Regions from separate parts of the Allobosea sp. CCNWLY174 genome, predicted to be linked through region 1. Evidence: predicted binding sites of a transcription regulator. Region 1 holds the regulator's gene; the other holds the start of a gene.
What was found. Region 1 encodes LexA, which represses DNA repair genes until DNA is damaged. Its sites were predicted from a motif close to TGTTCNNNNTGTGTTCNG; they were not measured.
Positions count from the first base shown of each region.

Region 2: a site for LexA is predicted at 5,782-5,799, ahead of V7S63_RS26375 (DUF763 domain-containing protein). Genes of this name have one in related genera too.

Region 1 covers NZ_JBBBBQ010000001.1:246,704-254,300, reverse strand. Annotated here, with positions in the region: gene moaC (cyclic pyranopterin monophosphate synthase MoaC) at 1-445, shown strand, start outside; gene V7S63_RS01220 (molybdopterin molybdotransferase MoeA) at 448-1,659, shown strand; gene lexA (transcriptional repressor LexA) at 1,993-2,730, shown strand; gene V7S63_RS01210 (ComEC/Rec2 family competence protein) at 2,724-4,943, opposite strand; gene gltX (glutamate--tRNA ligase) at 5,059-6,573, shown strand; gene gltA (citrate synthase) at 6,842-7,597, shown strand, end outside.
Region 2 covers NZ_JBBBBQ010000013.1:31,940-39,536, forward strand. Annotated here, with positions in the region: gene V7S63_RS26350 (RES family NAD+ phosphorylase) at 1-395, shown strand, start outside; gene V7S63_RS26355 (PQQ-dependent sugar dehydrogenase) at 954-2,279, shown strand; gene V7S63_RS26360 (L,D-transpeptidase family protein) at 2,380-3,378, shown strand; gene V7S63_RS26365 (extensin-like domain-containing protein) at 3,413-4,174, shown strand; gene V7S63_RS26370 (hypothetical protein) at 4,311-4,472, shown strand; gene V7S63_RS26375 (DUF763 domain-containing protein) at 4,491-5,771, opposite strand; gene V7S63_RS26380 (DUF2171 domain-containing protein) at 5,916-6,149, shown strand; gene V7S63_RS26385 (GNAT family N-acetyltransferase) at 6,214-6,483, shown strand; partial or broken gene V7S63_RS26390 (DUF3008 family protein) at 6,541-6,708, shown strand; gene V7S63_RS26395 (hypothetical protein) at 7,193-7,597, shown strand, end outside.

The sequences.
Region 1 (7,597 bases):
CCATATGGTCGATGTCGGCGACAAGGCCGAGACTGTCCGCACAGCGATCGCCGAAGGCCATGTGGTGATGCAAGCCGAGACCCTGGCGATCGTCCGCGACGGCGAGGCCAAGAAGGGCGATGTGCTCGGCACCGCCCGCCTCGCCGGCATCATGGCGGCCAAGCGCGCCCATGAACTGATCCCGCTTTGCCACCCGCTGCTGCTCAGCAAGATTTCCGTGGACCTGTCGATCGACGAAACCCTGCCGGGCGTGCGCGTCCGCGCCGAGGTCAAGCTGACCGGCAAGACCGGAGTCGAGATGGAGGCGCTGACCGCCGTCAGCGTCGCCTGCCTCACTGTCTACGACATGGTGAAGGCGGTCGATCGCGCCATGCATATCGAAGGCGTCCGACTCGTGCATAAATCCGGCGGGAAGTCCGGAACCTACGAGATCGCAGGACCATAGGCATGAGCCTCACCCCCGTCCCGGTCGCGCTCAAGGCGCTGCTCGACAGCGTGCCCGGCCCGACGCCGGCGCAGACGCTGGCGCTGGCGCACTGCGCCGGCCGGGTGCTGGCTGAGGACGTCGCGGCGCTCAGGACCCAGCCGCCCTTCGCCAATTCGGCCATGGATGGCTACGCCGCCCGCGCCACCGATCTCACCCTGGGCAAAGAGCTCAAGGTCGTCGGCGAATCCGCCGCCGGCCGCGGCTTTTCCGGCCAGGTCGGGCCCGGCGAGACGGTACGCATCTTCACCGGCGCGCCGATCCCCGACGGTGCCGATGCGATCCTGATCCAGGAGCATGCCGAGGGCGTCGGCGGCCAGGTCATCCGCGTCGTCAAGCCAGCGGGCAAGGGCCAGTTCATCCGCCCGGCCGGGCTGGATTTTCAGACTGGCGAGATTCTGCTCAAGGCCGGTCGTCGCCTCGATAGCGCTGCGCTCGGTCTGGCCGCCGCTGCCGGCCACCCGACGCTTTCGGTCCGCCGCAAGCCGCTGGTCGCGATCCTCGCCACCGGCGACGAACTCGTCCTGCCGGGCGAGCCGGTCGGCCCCGACCAGATCGTCGCCTCGAACAGCTTCGCTCTCGCCGCGCTGATCGAGGAGGCCCGCGGCACGGCGCTCGATCTCGGCATCGCCCGCGACAACCACCCCAATCTGGCCGCCAAGATCGAGGCGGCGCGCGCCGCCGGCGCCGATGTCCTGATCACCCTCGGCGGTGCTTCCGTCGGCGAGCACGATCTCGTCCAGGCGGCCCTGAAGGCGCAGGGCATGGCGCTCGGTTTCTGGAAGATCGCAATGCGCCCGGGCAAGCCGATGATGATGGGCCGCCTCGGCCCGATGGTCGCGCTTGGCCTGCCCGGCAACCCGGTCTCCTCGATCGTCTGCGGCCATCTCTTTGCCATGCCGCTGGTCGAGGCGCTGCTCGGCATCGCCGATCCCGAGCGCGACCGCAGCGAGCCCGCCACTCTGGCCGTCGACCTGCCGGCCAATGACGAGCGCCAGGACTATCTGCGTGCCACCACCGAGATCATTGAGGGCGAGCGACGGGTCAGGCCCTTCGCCAAGCAGGATTCCTCGATGCTGGCGAACCTGTCGCGGGCCGAGGCGCTGGTGATCCGCCCGGCTTTCGCCGAGCCTGCCAAGGCCGGCGATCCCTGCCGCGTCATCCGGCTGCGCTAGAGCATTTTCGAGCGAAGTGGACACCGGTTCGCGTGAAGAAAATGCGATAAAGCGAAGACCTAAAGCAATTCCGCGGTTCGGAGAATTGCGGAGTTGCTTTAGTCAACTCTCCCGCTCTCAGGTTGTCATCCCGGACAAGCCGCGCAGCGGCGCCGATCCGGGATCCATTCCGGAACCTCTTTCGGGATCCCGGTCTCCATGCAGTCGCCCGGGACGGCATGTCTCAAATAGGATCAGTTCTCATCACAGCGCTCCCCTTGCGGAACACAAGGCGAACGCGTATGGTGTTCGTGCTTTGTTTCGATTCTAGCCCGAGAGGCGAGCGGCGCGACCATGCTGACACGCAAACAGTTTGAACTGCTTCGCTTCATCCAGGAGCGCCTGCGGGAATCCGGCGTGCCGCCCTCCTTCGACGAGATGAAGGATGCGCTCGATCTGCGTTCCAAATCCGGCATCCACCGGCTGATCATGGCGCTGGAGGAGCGCGGCTTCATTCGCCGGCTTCCGAACCGGGCACGTGCGCTCGAAGTCATCAAGATGCCGGACGGCATCGGCGGGCCGCAGGCACAGCGCGGCCGCTTCAGCCCCTCCGTTGTCCAGGGCGGCCTCGGTCAGACCCCGCCTTCCCCGACGCCGGCAGCCAATCTGACGAAGCCGCGACCATCGGCTGCGGAAGACAGCGGGCGCTCAACCGTCTCGATCCCGGTCATGGGCCGCATCGCCGCCGGCACGCCGATCTCGGCGATCCAGGACCGCAGCCACAGCGTCACGATGCCGGCCGACATGCTCGGCGGCGGCGAGCATTATGCCCTGGAAGTCCGCGGCGATTCGATGATCGAGGCCGGCATCCTCGACGGCGACACCGTCGTCATCCGCAAGCAGGACACCGCCAATACCGGCGACATCATCGTCGCCCTGATCGACGACGAGGAAGCGACGCTGAAGCGGTTGCGCAAGCGCGGCTCCTCGATCGCGCTCGAAGCCGCCAACCCGGCCTATGAGACGCGCGTGCTCGGGCCCGACCGGGTCAAGATCCAGGGCCGGCTCGTCAACCTGATGCGGCGCTACTGAATCGCCTCGGCATCCTGTGCCGGCTCCGCAGTTGCGGCTGCAGTTGCCGGAGCAGGCGCTGGTTCTGACGCCGGCTTCGGTTCCGGTCGCGCCCGGGTCCAGGGGCGCAGGCGCGTGACCTCGTCGGCCGTATAGGCGCGCCAGCCGCCGCGGGCCGCATGATACGCCGTCGCGCCGTCGCGCATGAGCGCGCTGCGGTCGATCAGGCGGGCTGCGCAAGGTGCTGTCCAGTAGAGCGACGTCACCACGAGATCGGCGCGCAGGCAGTCCTCGACCAAGGCGATCCGGTCGCGCGTATAGGCTACCGAGCGGCCATCCGGGAGGCGGATGACGCAGCCACGCGGATCGCAAGCGGCGCCATTGCGCAGCGCCGCATCGTCGGGCGCACGCGAATCGCCGTCGGCATGCAGCCATTGCGTGAGCACGAAGCGGCTCGGCTTGCCGGCCAGCACCATCTTGCCCTCCGGCCCCCGCACCAGCACACCCGAGCCGTCTCGCTCGATCAGGATGTCGGGCCGCGACGGGGCCGAGGCCAGCGCCAGCCCGCCGACCAAGGGCAGCGCGGCAAGGAAGCGCAGCGCCGTCGTCCACAAGGTCAGCCAGAGCAACGACAGCGAGAACAGGATCAGCGCGGTCGAGCCGAAAGCGGGCAGCACCACGGTGGAGCGGTCGATGCCGGCGACCCAATGGGCGAGCTGGAGTACATATCCGGAGGCCCAGCCCATCAGCGCCCAGGCCGGCCAGTCGAGTCCGAACGGATAGGCAAGCACGCCGAAGACCGCGGCGGGCATCACGATCAGCGAGACGAAGGGCAGCGCCAGCGCGTTGCCGAGCAGGCCGAACGGGTTGAAGGTCTGGAAATGGTAGACGCCATAGGGCGCCGTCGCCGCGGTCGCGACCATGGTGGTGGTCAGGATTCCCACGGCCGAGAGCCAGAGCGGGCGCAGCGGCCAGGGCCATGCGGCGGCGGCGGCATCGGGCGCCCGCTCCTGCCAGCGCTCGGCGAAGGCGATCAGCGCCGCGACCGCTCCGAACGACATCTGGAAGCTCGGCCCGAGCAGCGCCTCCGGCTCCCGCAGCAGCACGATGATCGCGGACAGAGCGAGGTTGCGCATGGAAAGCGCCGGCCGGTCGACCAGGATCGCCCCGAGCATGACCAGCGTCATGATCAGCGAGCGCTCGGTTGCGACATCGGCACCGGAGAAGATGCAATAGGCGGTGGCACCGAGCATGGCGACGAGCGCCGCGAGCTTCTTCACCGGCCAGTGCAGCGCCACCGTCTGCGACAGCGTGAGCAAGGCCCGCACCAGCCAGAAGATCGTGCCGGCAGCCAGCACCATGTGCAGGCCGGAGATCGAGACGATGTGGTAGATGCCGGCGGCGCGCAGGTCGTTGTTGGTCTGCTCGCTGATCAGCCCGCGCTTGCCGGTGACGAGGGCCGCCGCCATCGCTCCCGCCTGCCCGCCGCCACTGGTCGCGATGCGCTCGGTCAGCGCGTTACGGGCCTGGTCGATCGCGACCGCCAGGGCGAGCCGGCGCGGCATCGGCACGGGAGGCGGCGCGAGCGCGATCTTGCCGGCGATGTTGCCGACGGCGCCGACGCCCTGGAAGAACGCATCGCGGGCGAAGTCGTAACCGCCTGGGCGCGCCGGGCCTGGCGGCGGCAACAGGCGGGCGGTCGCGCTGATATGGTCGCCGGGCTTCAGCGTGGTCACCGGCGTGGTGACGCGCACCCGCCGAGGCCGCTGCCCGGGATCGACGCCCGGCAGGTCCGTGACCTGGATGACGATGCGCACGCCCTTCTCGCGCTGCTCCAGCGCCTCGACGAAGCCGGTGAGCTTGCCGACATGATTGCGGGCGAGCGCCGGCGCCGCGATGTTCGCCGTCCGCCAGGTCGCGGCCGTAAAGCCGGCAAAGGCCGCCGCGGTCGCGATGCAGATCGCCATGATGGCCCGCCGTTGCCGCATCAGCAGCGCGGCGAGCGCACACAGCACCAGCCCGGCCAGGGGCGCGGCCAGCCCTGGCTCGCGATCGGCCAGGAAATAGAGCAGCACGCCGGCCCCCATGCAGACCGGAAGCCAGTTGAACAGGCGGCGGCGCTCGATCTCGGCTTCGAACGCCTGGCGGAGGCGGCCGCCCCAATCGGGCAGGAAAGCAGATAATGGCTGGGAAAAATGGGCGCCGCGCCGCAAGCGCGCAGGCAGAGCCAGCACGCCCACCCTGCTACGGCGCTGTTCTGGCCCGTAGGAGAGCATCCATCCCCCGTCGCGGCCGCGCGATGATCGCGCCCCCTCCCCGCAGGAGGCTCTTAACGGCAGCCGGCAAGCCATGTTACAGCGGCGGCGCCGGATGTCAGCCCCGGCCGAGGCCCGTATCACGATCGCCCTCGCCTCACGCTTACCCGTTCCGCCGGAGCCTTCCTTCATGAGTGACACGGTCGTCACGCGCTTCGCGCCGTCGCCTACCGGATTCCTGCACATTGGCGGCGCCCGCACCGCGCTGTTCAACTGGCTCTATGCCCGCCGCCATGGCGGCAAGATGCTGCTGCGCATCGAGGACACCGACCGCGAACGTTCGACCGAGGGCGCAATCGCCGCGATCCTCGACGGCCTCGCCTGGCTCGGCCTCGATTGGGACGGGCAGACCGTCTATCAGTTCCAGCGCGCCGCCCGCCATCGCGAGGTCGCCGAACAGATGCTCGCCGCCGGCAAGGCCTATTACTGCTATGCGACGCCGCAGGAGCTCGATGCGGAGCGCGAAGCGGCACGCGCCGAGGGCAAGCAGTGGCGTTATGACGGACGCTGGCGCGACCGCGACCCGTCGACCGCGCCCGAAGGCGTCAAGCCGGTGATCCGCCTCAAGGCGGAGCAGACCGGTGAGACCGTAGTCGAGGACGAGGTCCAGGGCCGCGTCACCTGGCAGAACGAGAATCTCGACGATCTCGTCTTGCTGCGCTCGGACGGCAACCCGACCTACATGCTCGCCGTCGTCGTCGATGATCACGACATGGGCGTCACCCACATCATTCGCGGCTCGGACCACCTGACCAATGCCGCCCGCCAGACGCAGATCTACCAGGCGCTCGGCTGGACCGTGCCGAGCATGTCGCATATCCCGCTGATCCACGGGGCCGACGGCGCCAAGCTGTCGAAGCGGCATGGCGCGCTTGGCATCGAGGCCTATCGCTCGATGGGTTATCTGCCGATCGCACTGCGCAACTACCTGCTGCGCCTCGGCTGGAGCCATGGCGACCAGGAGATCTTCTCTCCCGAAGAGATGATCTCGCTGTTCAACCTCTCCTCGATCGGCCGCTCGCCGGCCCGCTTCGACTACGCCAAGCTCGAGAACCTCAACGGCCTCTATATGCGCGAGTCCGCCGATCACGAATTGATGACGGCGCTGAAGGCGATCTGGTCGGAAATCGGGCCGCCGCGCGGCATCGGCACCGAGCCGTCTCCCGAGCTGGAGGCCAAGCTGATGGCGGCGATGCCCGGCCTGAAGGAGCGCGCCAAGACGCTGATCGAGCTGATCGACAGCGCCTCCTATCTCTACGCCCAGCGCCCGCTGGCGCTCGAGCCCAAGGCGGCCGCCCTGCTCGACGAGGCTGCGCGCCAGCGTATGCCGAAACTGGCGCAAAAGCTCGCGGCGGTGGCGGATTGGGCGCCGCCGCCATTGGAGAGCGCGATCCGCGATTTCGCCGAGGAGAGCGGCGTCAAGCTCGGCCAGGTGGCGCAGCCCCTGCGCGCGGCGCTGACCGGCAAGACCACCTCGCCCGGCCTGTTCGACGTGATGGCGGTGCTCGGCCGCGACGAGGTGCTGGCGCGCCTCGCCGACGCGGCCTGACGCGTCGGAAAGGCTAATGACCGCTCGGTTGAACCCCTCGCGGAATTGGTCTAGCAACGCGCTGCGGACTGGCAGCTCCCGCTGCCGGTCCGGCATAAAAAATGCTTCAAAATCAGTTTGATGAACCCTGCCCGCCCGGACGTCCCGACATTCCCGTCATGGGGCCGTCATCGTGGGCCGTTCGGATGACGCCGGAACGCGACACGCAGCCGGTGCCCCCGTTCGACCGGGCACATGACTGAAGAACGAGCCTGAAAGGATCGGACCCATGAGCGGAAATACCAGCCAGTTGGCTGTCGAAGGCAAGACCGTCGACATGCCGGTCAAAGCGGGTTCGATCGGACCGTCGGTCATCGACATCAGCAAGCTCTACGGCCAGACCGGGATGTTCACCTACGACCCCGGCTTCACCTCGACCGCCAGCTGCGAGTCGCAGATCACCTATATCGATGGCGACGAGGGCGTCCTGCTCCATCGCGGCTACCCGATCGAACAGCTCGCCGAGCACGGCGACTTCCTCGAGACCTGCTATCTCCTGCTTTACGGCGAGCTGCCGACGGCGGCGCAGAAGGCTGACTTCGACTATCGCGTCACGCGCCATACTATGGTGCACGAGCAGATGGCCCGCTTCTTCCAGGGCTTCCGCCGCGATGCGCACCCGATGGCCGTGATGGTCGCCTCGGTCGGCGCCATGTCGGCGTTCTATCACGACTCGACCGACATTTCCGATCCGCAGCAGCGCATGATCGCTTCGATGCGGATGATCGCGAAGATGCCGACGCTGGCGGCAATGGCCTACAAGTACACGATCGGCCAGCCCTTCGTGTACCCGCTCAACTCGCTGGACTACACCTCGAACTTCCTGCGCATGTGCTTCGCCGTGCCGGCCGAGGACTACAAGGTCAATCCGGTTCTCTCGCGCGCGATGGACCGCATCTTCACCTTGCACGCAGACCATGAGCAGAACGCGTCGACCTCGACGGTCCGGCTCGCCGGCTCTTCCGGCGCGAACCCCTTCGCCTGC
Region 2 (7,597 bases), on a different contig from region 1:
CGACGATCGGGCCCGGACGATGGAACACGCCCGGAAGCCCCCTCATCTACAGCAGTGAGCACTATTCGACGGCGCTCTTGGAGAAGCTCGTCCAGGGCAGCGGGCGTCTGCCGCCGAACCAGCATCATATCGAGATCACGCTGCCTAGGGGACTGTCGTACGAGGTTTTCTCACCTTCATCCCTGGCAGGCTGGGACAGCATGCCGGCGACGGCAAGCAAAGAATTTGGCGCGCAGTGGTGCCAGCAGCGCCGAAGCGCGATTTTGATCGTGCCGAGCGTGGTGGCGCGGCTTAACCGCAACGTGCTGATCAACCCAGCGCATTCGGAATTTGGGACGATCACAGCGAGCCTGCATGAGCCCGTCTATTGGGATCGGCGGCTTTTTGGATCGTGAGGCCGGATCGGGACGTGGACCGCGCGTATTCTGGAGTTGGCCCATTGCTGGCGCCAAGAGAGTCCGCTTTCAAGCAGCCTACTTACGCTGGCAATGGCTCTTAGCTGACGTCCGGTGCGTCCGCTCTCTTGCGATTTAGCTTCGCGCATGGGGATGACAAGGGTTCGCCATGGGAGCCAATGCCACAGTCCCACGGCATGAGCTGTTTACGTCGATCATGGGAATGAAAACTGCGCGGTATCCGGGCAGGCGCCGCTTTGTAACGCCCGATCTCGTCAACGAAAGGGGATAGCGCGGCCCGTCCAGACGTCACGGCTAGACCATGTGGACAAGGCGCGCTTGCCAGTTCGAGCACGCCGACACCGCCAGCACTGAGCCGGTAACGTGCTTCGCCGCATCTGAGATTTGCAGATTTTCCAAGCCGCGCCTTCCCCCCTGCTGCGACAACCAATAGCCGTTGCCCTGGTTCCGCCTCGCCCTGAAACGCAATCGCTTTCGAACCTGTGCACGCTCGCCACGTTGGCTTCAAATGATCCCTGCCTGGATACGGAGGCCGACATGACGCACTCCCACAAACTAGTTTTCCTCGTTGGCGTCGCCGCTTCGGCGCTGGCACTCACCGCCTGCAGTGACAAACCGCTGCCCGAAGAAGCGGGCTATGGACAGAGCCCGACCCTGCCGGAGCCGAAATCCTCTTGGCTGCCGACGATCAAGGTTGCCAAGGCCATTGGTTGGAAGGAAGGCGAAAAGCCGACGCCGCTCGCTGGGGGACAGGTCACCGCCTTCGCGACCGGACTTCAGCATCCGCGCTGGCTTTACGAGTTGCCCAATGGCGACGTTCTCGTCGCAGAGAGCGACGCCCCGCCCAAGCCCGAGGAAAAGAAGGGCGGCGTCCGCGCCTGGGTGCAGGGACTTTTCATGCAGCGCGCCGGATCCCAGACCCCTAGCGCCAATCGCCTCAGCCTGTTGCGGGATGCCGACGGCGATGGCGTCGCGGAGACGAAAATCGTCTATCTTGAAAACCTGACCTCGCCGTTCGGCATGGCGCTGGTCGGCGATCAGCTCTACATCGCCAATGCCGACGCGGTGGTGCGCGTGCCCTATGTTGCGGGCGAGACCAAGAACGCCGCCAAGCCCGTGAAAGTGGCGGAACTGCCGGCGGGTCGCAACCATCACTGGACCAAGAGCCTTATTGCGGCTTCCGATGGCTCGCGCCTCTACGTCGGCGTCGGCTCCAATTCCAATGTGGCTGAGAATGGCATGGCTGAAGAGGAGAACCGCGCAGCGGTGCTGGAGATCGATCCGCAGAGCGGTGCCAGCCGGCTCTTTGCGAGCGGGCTGCGCAATCCGGTCGGCATCGACTGGAATCCGGCAACGAAGGAGCTCTGGGTCGCCGTGAACGAGCGCGACGAGATCGGCGACGACCTCGTGCCGGACTACATCACTTCGGTAAAGCGGGATGGCTTTTACGGTTGGCCCTACAGCTACTACGGTCAGCATGTCGACAAGCGCGTCGAGCCGCCGCGGCCGGAGCTCGTAGCGAAGGCGATGAAGCCGGACTACGCGCTCGGCTCCCATACCGCCTCGCTGGGGATGACCTTCGTCAAGGACGGTCGACTGGGGCAAAGCTATCAGGGCGGCGCGTTCATCGGACAGCACGGGTCATGGAATCGGGCCCGCCCTGTCGGGTACCGGGTGATCTTCGTGCCCTTCGTCGACGGCAAGCCGTCCGATATGCCGAAGCCTGTCCTTACGGGCTTCCTGAACGACAAGGGCGAGGCGCGCGGACGGCCCGTCGGTGTGCTGGTAGACCAGCGCGCCGGCCTGCTGGTTGCCGACGATGTTGGGAACGCGATCTGGCGGCTGACGGCTCCGACCAGCTGATGTGACTTAAAGGCGCGCCGGCCAGCCCGGCGCGCCCGGCGGAACATCCGGTCTGGCTGTCCGTATAGCTTCGCGAACGCCGTTGTCGTCGGAGCCCCAGATGAAATCCGCCCATTCGATCAAGCCTGCCGGGCTCGCTGCGATCGCGATCGTGGTCATGGCTATCTGGGCGTGGCCGGCAATGGCGATAACGGCAACAGAGATCAATTCCGTCACTTTCGCGGACCGGAACAAGACAGTCGAACCCGGCCCCAATCCGTTCATTGTCAAGGCACAGGTTCTCCTCAGCCGTCGCAGCGTCTCGCCTGGGGTCATCGATGGCATCGACGGCGAGAATTTTCGCAAGGCGGTCGCCCAGTTCCGGCGGCAGGAAAGGCTCCCTGACGGCGAGGAGATCGACGAGCTTGCGTGGCTGAGCCTGGGCGGCGAGACGGCGAACGACGTGATCGCCGAGTACGCGCTGACCGACAAGGATGCCTCCTACGACTTCGTCGACGCCATCCCGCGCGACTACGCCAAGCAGGCGAGGATGAAGCGCCTCTCCTACACGAGCCCGCAGGAGATGCTGGGCGAGCGCTTCCACATGAGCGAGACGCTGCTCGCCGCGCTCAATCCTCGACAGGCGTTCTCACAAGCTGGGACACGCATCGCCGTAGCGTCCGGCCGTCGTTCGCCCGAAAAGGGCGCTGCTCTCCGGGTGGACGCGATCAAGAGCACGGGGATGGTCATGGTGTTCGGCGCCGACGACGTGGTGCTCGCAAGCTACCCGGCGACGATCGGCAGCGAGGACACCCCCTCGCCATCCGGTGAGTACACGATCGAGCGCATCGCCCGGAATCCGAACTACACCTACGACCCCGAGAAAAACTTTCAGCAGGGCAAGAACACCGAGACGCTGACGCTTCCGCCCGGCCCCAACGGCCCGGTCGGTACGGTCTGGATCGCCCTGTCGAAGCCGACCTTCGGAATTCACGGCACGCCCGAGCCGGCAAAGGTCAGCAAGACCAACTCGCATGGCTGCATCCGCCTAACCAACTGGGATGCAGAGGAGCTTGCCGATCTCGTCAAGGCGGGTGTTGCGGTGCGCTTCTTGGAATAGCAGCATGTGGAGGCGAGCGGGTCGGGCGGTCGCAATGGCGCTTTGCGCGGCTTGTCTGAGCGCCGCCGCCGATGCGCCGGCGCGCGATCGCGCCCGCAGCGCAAATACCATCGACCCAGCGATTCTGGCCCCCTTGCCGCCACCGCGTCCCGCCGAACTGTCCCCGAGTAAACCTGCGGGGGCTGATACGGCGACGGCGAAGACGCCACCCGCACCCGCCGAGCCGGAAGGGCCTATCGGCCCGCCCGGCTGCTTTGCGACCTTCTTCGAGCGCGGCGGCATCGCCTTGCCGGCCGCGTCCGACGCGGGCACCCGCGACTGCGCCATCGCCGAGCCCGTTTCGTTTCGCGCCGTCGCCATGCCGGACGGCTCCCAGGTCGAACTGGACAGCGCCATTACGGTCGCCTGCGCCTTCGCCATCGAGATCCTTGATTGGGTCCGCAGCGACCTGCCCGGCATCGTCTCCCGAGAGAAGGGCAAACTGGCCCGGCTGACCGGAGTCGGCGGCCATGCCTGCCGGCCGCGTAACGGTGTGGCCGGCGCCCCTATCAGCGAACATGCGACGGGGAATGCGATGGATATCGGTGGCCTGCGCTTGGACGACGGCAGGATCTTAAGTCTCGTCGGTACCGAACCATCGACTCGCGCGCTGCGCGAGGCGCTTAAGACGAGCACCTGCGCGCGCTTCAGGACCGTTCTCGGCCCCGGCTCCGACGCTTCGCATAAGGATCACCTGCACCTCGACATGAGGCAGCGGCCACGCGACTACAAGATCTGCCAGTGGGACATCGAATGACGCGCAAGCCTCGGCCTCTCGACGGCTCCAGCAAGGACGATCCGCAATGCCCGTGATCGACGATCTCGAGAACCGCTACGGCCTAGGGCCGATCACCGTCTAGATCCGGCATCACGTGAAGCGCGGCGGCGAACTTATGGCGACCTATGAGACGGAGTATCCGTCCTGGCGCGAGGCGATGGTCGCGATCGCGAGTGATCTGCGTGAGGGGCGCGTCGAGGCGAACAAGGTTGCAGGGAAGCCCGTCGCGGCGGAGTACTTGGCAGCGCTTAAGGATCACGCGCCCGATTCGGCCTGAGGCTCGTCCCCTAGATATTCACTGGCGTTCCGCGTGCCGCCTTGATCGAACGCCCTCTTCGAGCGCCGGCTGCTCCCAGCCGAAGACGCTGCGTCCGCCATACTCCGCAGAACGACGGCGTTCATCGGCGACATACTCGTCCAGCGTCGGACCTGTCGCGCCGCGCTCGAGCCGCCGGCTCTCTTGATCGAGGCGAGCGATCGCGGCCAGACGGTCATCCTGCCCAAGCTTTGCGCGGTCGACGGCGGAACGAAGGACGTTGATGGTCTGATCGTAGACCTTGGTTGGCACCGCAAAGGGTTGGCGATCCTTGCCGCCATGGGCGAGCGAGAAGCGGGCCGGATCCGTGAAACGGCAAGCCGCACCGTGCACCACCTCGGCCACCATCGCGAGCGAGCGGACCGTGCGGGCGCCTACCCCGGGGACCAGCAGCAATTCAGAAAAATCGCCAGGCGCGCTGTCGGCCGCGGCTGCGAGCGCGCCATGCAGCCGCCGCGCGATCACATCCTTTGGCCGAACATCATGATGGGCCGGCATCACCAGATGAGGCAGGGCAAGCTGTTCCTGAGACAGCGCTGCCGGCGCGCGGTCGCGTTCCAGTGCCGTGAACTCCCGAACGATGGCATCCGGTCCGATGCCGCGCAGCATCTCGACCTGGCTGTCTCGGGCCAAGGCTGCGCGCGCGTCGGTGAGGTTGATGATCCGGCCCTGGCTCTGCCCGTCGATCGCGGCATGGGGCGCCTCGACGAAGCTGCCGAGCCCTTCGGATTGCCAATGATAGCGCCGGGCGAGCCCGCCATCGCCATTCATGCCCTGCTGTACCACGACCCACTGGCCGTCATCGGCGACGATGAAGCCGTGCAGATAGAGATCGAATCCGTCCTGAACAGCCGCACTGTCGACCTTCGCGACGAGCCGGCTCGCCTTGGCCAGCGCCACCCCGTCGAAGCCGACTTCGGCGCCGATCCGCTCGAGCTCGGCCGGCGTCTGCCGCGAATGGCTGCCGCGCCCGCCGCAGACATGCATCCCGAGTTCGCGCGACAAAGGCGCCAAGCCGCGCTTCAGCGCCCCGATGACGCTCGTCGTAACGCCTGAGGAGTGCCAGTCCATGCCCATCACCGCGCCGAATGACTGGAACCAGAACGGGTGGGCGAGGCGCCGCAGCAACTCCTCGCGGCCGTAGTGATGGATAATCGCTTCGCAGATGACCGCGCCCAGCCGCGTCATGCGCTGCCCGAGCCAGGCCGGGACGCGACCGTGATGCAAGGGCAGATCGGCGCTGCCAGATCGACGAGTCATAGCATATCCCGAGAACGAAAAGAGAACTCAGTTTATAGTGGCATACGACCGGCATCGCCAGAGCGAACATGCCAGCCTTCGCAATCGGAACATGCGTGATCCCGCCCAGTTTCCTTCGCGGGACAAAAGTCAGGGAGACGTACGATGTTCGACATCCAGAAGATCAAGGAAGGCCTTGAGGTGGTTGGCTCCGACAACGCTCACCTCGGCACGGTGGACCATTTCTCTGGAACGCAGCTCAAGCTGAAGAAGAACGATGCCGGCTCAGGCGGCTCCCATCATTATTTGAGCACGGACCTGATCGCGGATGTCGGCGAGAAGATCGTTCTGACCGTCTCGGCTGACGAAGCGCGCCAGCAATGGGCTCCCACGGACTGATATCATCGGATCCATGATAGCGAAGGACGAAGGCGGACGGCTCTGTCGCCGAACCCGTTCGCGAATGTCGTCGAGCGGCCGGCCAGGGGTCGCTTCGAGATGGTTCAATAGCGGCGTCGCATTCGCCGCCTTCAGGCAGCAGGGCGACAAGCTGATCTTGACGCATACCGAGGTTCCCGCCGCATATGGCGGTCTGGAACTGGCTTCACTGCTCGTCGATGGTCTCTTTCAGCAAGCGAGAGGCTTCGGCCGGCAAGTCGTTCCCGCGTGCTCCTTCGTGACCGACTGGGCCCGCCGCCATCCCGAATTCGCCGATGTCGTCGCCTCACGCTGAGCAAGCCGCAGGCCGTTGAAGGTTCGGTTTGCGCTGGGCATGGCCAGGAGAACCGAGATGCCCGCTACGTCAACAGCTCAGCAGAAGGCGGCCGGCGCCGCCTTGGCCGTCAAGCGCGGCGACATCAAAAAGAGCGAACTCAACGGCGCCTCCAAATCGACGGAGAAGTCGATGCCGGAGAAAGAGCTCGACGAGCTCGCCTCGACCAAGCGCAAGGGCAAGCGCGCTGTCGCGCAAACTTTCGCGGCAAAACCAGGCCATCGCCGCCCATCACGCGCGTCAGCAGATTGCGCTTTCGCCCGCGGCGTGACCGAGCGATGCGGGCGGGCGTTGCAGGTCCGTCAGATCCGAGGCATTCGGCGGCGCATGGCTGCGAGGCCCCTAATGTCCGTATCGGTCGCGTCACTGACGCAAGACGGGCTGGCCCTCGTCCTCTCGGGTTTGCTGCGGTCTAAACCGTCGGCCAGGCGCTTCAAGGCCGCGTGCCGCGCCGCGTGGCGGCCGGCCTTCGCCGATCTTGCGGACGAGGCCCGGCGTCCTTCGCAAGGGCTTGTGCCCTGCTTGGCCGCAAGCCTCGTCCGCTCGCCTGGCAAAGGCCGGACCTGTGAAGCGCCAGGGCTTTCGACGGTTCGGGTCGACCGCACCCGAGGGGACGACGGCCAAGCGCCGATCCCGCTCCGAGGGCGCAACCGAAGAAAGGACTTTTTCCATGGCCAAGACCGCACATTCACCCCGCCAGACCGCCCGCGTCGTGCCGCTCCGCAAAAGCACGACCATCGAAGTGACACGGCTCGCCTGCCCCGACACGCAGCAGGCGATCCTGATCTCCGAGAGTTTTGGGCTCCCGGTCCTCGACGGCGACGGCATCCGCGACCTGCACGAGCGGCTGATCGTGGAGACGGCAGCCAGCCTGCAGGAAGGGCTTGGTGAGAGGGCGATGCAGATTCACCTGCAGCGCATCGTCGGGGCTTATGTCGGTTCGGCCCATGGCGCCGGACAGTTCTACTCCCGCGCTGTCACCGAGGCCCGCGACGCCACTGCCAAATCGGCCTGCGATGCTCGCGACGAGGATGTCGATGGCCCGGTCGGCTTCGACGGCCCTGCCCAGCGCAAG